DNA from 2 places in the Shewanella sp. 1180_01 genome. Region 1 is predicted to be linked to the other one. Evidence: riboswitches for the same ligand, from Rfam matches in the RefSeq annotation. Region 1 holds a riboswitch; the other holds the start of a gene.

Evidence for each region. A riboswitch is a leader RNA that binds a small molecule or an ion and turns the genes downstream of it on or off. The one in region 1 is predicted to bind cyclic di-GMP.
Region 2: linked by a shared signal. The riboswitch ahead of FW758_RS00435 (glycosyl hydrolase family 18 protein) and the one ahead of gbpA (N-acetylglucosamine-binding protein GbpA) in region 1 are both predicted to bind cyclic di-GMP.

What each region holds. Positions count from the first base shown of each region.
Region 1 covers NZ_VXCT01000003.1:149,373-151,779, reverse strand. Annotated here, with positions in the region: partial or broken gene katB (catalase KatB) at 1-19, shown strand, start outside; gene FW758_RS03885 (TMEM165/GDT1 family protein) at 131-685, opposite strand; cyclic di-GMP riboswitch class I at 1,097-1,196, shown strand; partial or broken gene gbpA (N-acetylglucosamine-binding protein GbpA) at 1,319-2,407, shown strand, end outside.
Region 2 covers NZ_VXCT01000001.1:100,108-102,514, reverse strand. Annotated here, with positions in the region: gene FW758_RS00435 (glycosyl hydrolase family 18 protein) at 1-1,132, opposite strand, end outside; cyclic di-GMP riboswitch class I at 1,248-1,336, opposite strand; gene FW758_RS00430 (ROK family protein) at 1,649-2,407, opposite strand, start outside.

The sequences.
Region 1 (2,407 bases):
AACGGCATTAGGATTATAAACTGCGTTTCTAAGTCGACACTGTTTATCTCAATACAACCGCTGTAAGTAGAAAGGCCAGTGATGTTTATCACTGGCCTTTTTGTTGCCTTAATTCAATATGATCAATGATCTAGAACAGTAGTGTTGCTACGCCTAACAGTGCGAACAATACGGCGCAGCCGCGGTGTATCCATAACATAGGTAATTTTTCGGCGCTGAAATGGCCTGCGATCACCACAGGTACGTTAGCAAGCAGCATGCCTAAGGTTGTGCCAGCAACCACCATAGTTAATGAATCGTATTTTGCGGCTAACACTACTGTTGCGATTTGTGTTTTATCCCCCATCTCGGCGATGAAAAACAGGATAAAGGTGGCGAGGAAGGGACCCATTTTATAGAAACGGCTCTCTTCAGCATCGACTTTATCTGGGATTAACACCCAAAGGGCTATCGCGAAGAAGGATGCGGCAACTAAATAGCGGGCAAGATCTGGGCTGACCCAGTTAATCGCCCATTGGCCAATCCAAGCGGCGGCAAAATGGTTGAATAACGTTGACAGAAAAATGCCTAAAATAATGGCAGTTTTGTTTTTAAATCTTGCGGCGAGAATAAGTGCAAGTAATTGAGTTTTATCGCCAATTTCGGCAATAGCAACCGTAAAGGTTGATGCAAGTAGGGCTTCCAAGTGTGATCCTTTAGGGGTGGTTAAGACATAAGCACAATAAACCGTCCACCCCTAGGTGCAGTCATTGTGCTCAGGTCTTGCTGGGCAAATCGATGATTTGCTGTGAACACCATGGCGTGTGGCCAAGTATGTTGATGTTCACCCTAGATGACGATGGCTCGAAATCCAGTTAGCTACTCCCCCGAAGCGAGTTGGGCATTATACCTAAGTGAACTTCGGTTTCAAGCACCAGTTTATCGCAGTAGACACGAATGGATGTTTGACAGGTGTCAGAAAAATACCGCGCAACATTCTGTAATTATATGAATATAAATGGGTTAATTTTTTGACAGCGTTGTCTTTTGTTGCTAATTTAGCCAAGTCATTTCTACTTGATTACATACTATTAACTCGTAGTGATTCGATGACACCTACCGTATTTGGCAAACTAATTGAAAAGTTAGGACGCAAAGCTTCCGGTCTAAGGTTGTAAATGGATTTTTTAGTGAACTAAGATAGCGGAGTTGCCGCAGAATTCGATTTCTGTGAAAGATAAACGACTGCTGTTTAATGCTGTTGTTTGCCCAAATACCACTTTTATACCTAAGCCCAAGCCAATACTGGCGAAGATGGGTGCAAATGGAGTGCATTAAAGTGGCAAATCCTACTGTTTTTTCCCCTGTTTCTAAATTGAGTTTATTGGCCGCCGCAGTGATGGCGGCAAATACATTTGTGAGTATTTCTGCACAGGCACACGGTTATGTTGTGGCGCCAGAGTCACGTTCCTATGCCTGTAAAACCGGCAACAATGCCAACTGTGGCGCGGTGCAATGGGAACCGCAAAGCGTTGAAGGGCCATCGGGTTTTCCTGAGTCAGGTCCTGCGGATGGCAAACTAGCGAGTGCGGGTAATGGTGCTTTCTCGCCTTTAGATGAACAGAGTCCCAGCCGTTGGTCAAAGACAGATATTAAAGCGGGCTGGAATAAGTTCAGTTGGCAGTTCACTGCCAATCATGTCACCCGCAATTGGCGTTATTATTTAACTCGCCAAGATTGGAATCAAAACCAAGCTTTAAGCCGTGCGAGCTTTGACTTAGCGCCATTCTGCGTAGTCGATGGTGGCATGGTGCAGCCGCCTAAGTTAGTGACCCATGACTGTTATGTGCCAGAAGGTCGCAGCGGTTATCAAGTGATTCTAGCCGTGTGGGAAGTGGGTGATACCACCTGCTATCGATGTAAACTTAGATTCGGGTCCCGTCGTACCGGGTGAATGGCTCGATGTGGGCGACATCAATCCGTCACTCGATCTCAAGGCGGGCGATAAAGTGATGACTCGAGTGTTCGATGCCAATGGTGAGCAAGCGGCTAAGCAAACAGTGATTACCATTAGCGATGCGACTCAAGGTGATAAACAAAATTGGCCTTTCCTATTTAGCGAGCGCGATTAATGCCCAGCAGTCTCAGTTAAAAGCGGGACAAAAAAATGCATCAGGTGTGATTGAGCCTGTGTATGGCAAAAACGACATTTTTACTGCGACGACTTCAGGTATTTAGCGTGTCGAAGTGGGATTTGATCTGGCGCCCGCGCCGGGCAATAGCTTAGAAGTCACTTCACTTGCCGACGATTATCAAATTATCGACGGCGCGGCGCAGGTTCGTTTTGACGTCACCAGCAATGCCGAAATGTTAGTGTCTGCGTATTTGTTTAGCCACGATGGTACGGCTGCGGGTTTTGTCAGCCAAA
Region 2 (2,407 bases), on a different contig from region 1:
AATCGACCTTTGCCATTTTTTGAGCATCGATACCAATTGCGGAAGTCAGTTCATAGGTACGACCCGTCTCAGCACTTAACTCGTCGAGCATGGCGCGCAGTTCACGCATCAGGGTTACATAGGTTTCACCGTCATTGGCATTACCTAAGTTTGGATTCGCACCGCCACCACCTGGATATTCCCAATCAATGTCAACGCCATCGAAGAACTTCCACGTTTGCAGGAATTCCTTCACCGATGCAACAAAGGTATCGCGCTTAGTTTTGTCACCAAAGTAGAAAAAGGGATCAGATAACGTCCAGCCACCGACCGAAGGCAAAATCTTTAGATCGGGGTGGGCTTGCTTCAGCGCCATCAATTGACCGAAGTTGCCTTTGTAGGGATCAGAGTAGTCACTCACCCCCGCCTGTGGCATTTGGACCGCCGCCCAAGGATCGTGGATAGCGACTTTAAAATCTTCACGGCCACTACAGGCACGTTGCAGCGCTTGGAAACTGCCGTCGATTTCTTTCAAACTATCGTTAATGCCATCACCACCACAAATAGGGGTAAAGCCATATAAAATATGAGTTAAGTTCTGTGCTGGGATCTTATCGACTGGGAACTTACGGCCGTACACACCCCATTCTACAAAGTAACTGCCGACCACTTTGCCCGACTTGTTAACGTATGGACGATTGTTTTCTTTAAGCGGAGCATTGAGTGGCACTAAATGGCTGCCATCGGTATCGGCCACGAGGATTTCTTTGGCATCGCTCGCCGTACAACCATCGCTGTTACACAGTTGCACTTGCATCTGATAACGGCCGCCTTTGTTCACCTTAAAGTTAGCGGTGCCCGAAGCGCCTGAGGCGCCTTCCCAAGCGACATTACCGTTGAGCAGCACTTGGGCTTTATTGCCCACATCGCCACTCCAAAGGTTCCAGCTGACGGACACGTCGGCGGCATCTTTAATGGTTACCAACTGATTGTAAGCCGTAGCAGCTTGATTAACTTCGATAATAGCGAATTTGGTTTCGCCCCAACCTATAGTCGGTTTGCCGGGCGCTACGGCAAATGCACTGACACTCACGGTAGATGCCAGCGCCGATGCCACCAGCAAGGCTGATGTTGAAATTTGAGTCTTGAACATGAGATATCCCTATTGAATTTTTTATATGAATCAATAAGGCAAACAAAGCGTAGACAGGAAACAACACTCTCTTAAGACCATGCAACACGACTGACAATTGCACGAAGAAAAAACCTGTGGTATCCCCGCTATCATAGGTACAGACGAACCCTTAGACCGGAGGCTTTGCGTCCCAGTTTTTCAACTGGTTTGCCTTTTACACGCAATGACAACGCTGTCATTGCGATAATCAGCATATACGTAAGCGCAATAAAAATGCAACAAAATACTATCAACTAAGGTAGTGGTCTGATAAGAAAGCAATTAAATACAGTTCAACTATTTCTAATATTTACTTTGATAATTAATGATTTGCTGACTATTTTAGCCATAAAAAAACAGGACACGATAAGCCAAAGGCATCACCTGTCCTGTTATCAATTTCACTATTTATGCTGCTAATACTGCTTAAATTGCTAGGACTAAGCCACTGTAATCTAATAGTTCAAAACCAGAAGCGAACAACATCTATGATCTTTATGCGCGAGGATAATCCCTTGCGAGCATCACAGATAAACCTCGGCACACTAAGGTTTCCATATCATCGACGCGGTTGATTTTCATCTCAGCTAAGGGCGCGCTCAATGCCATTTGCTTTAAGCTTTCGAGGCAGCCTTTGTAGTAAGGAGCACTGTTCATCATGTTACCCGCGAGCCAAATCCGATTGGGATTAAATAAATTCACGGTCCACGCCAGCCCCATACCAAGGTAACTGCCCGCACGGTATAAATCATCCTGAGTGGTGATGTTACGGCTGCGTACAGAATCGCCACTGGCGAGTTGTTCTAAACTAAATTCGCCTGATTCTGTCATCACGCGGCAATGGCCTAACTCCCCTGCAACCCCTGTCGCACCGGTAAAGGCTTGCCCATTAAACGCAATCGACATCCCTATCCCAGTGCCGCACATGACCAACAACTCACAGGTATATTTGGCATCGCATGTGGCTTGCATACCCGCATCCATATCGTTGCAAATAAACTTAAGCTCGCCTTGAGTTTTCACTGTGTCAAAACTCAAACCATTGAGTCCGGGTAACGATTTACAAGCAACCAAACGATTATTTTGTACGAGTCCTGGTACGCCAATCGCTAATTGGTAATGCTGTAAATCGTAATCGCGTTCAAGCGCAGCGATTTGATTATTTAACTCTTCAATTTTAAAACCTTCGCCTGTGGGGATTTTATATTGTTCTGTATGTCCCGCGAGCTGAAGTTCGAACAGGGCTGTCGTACC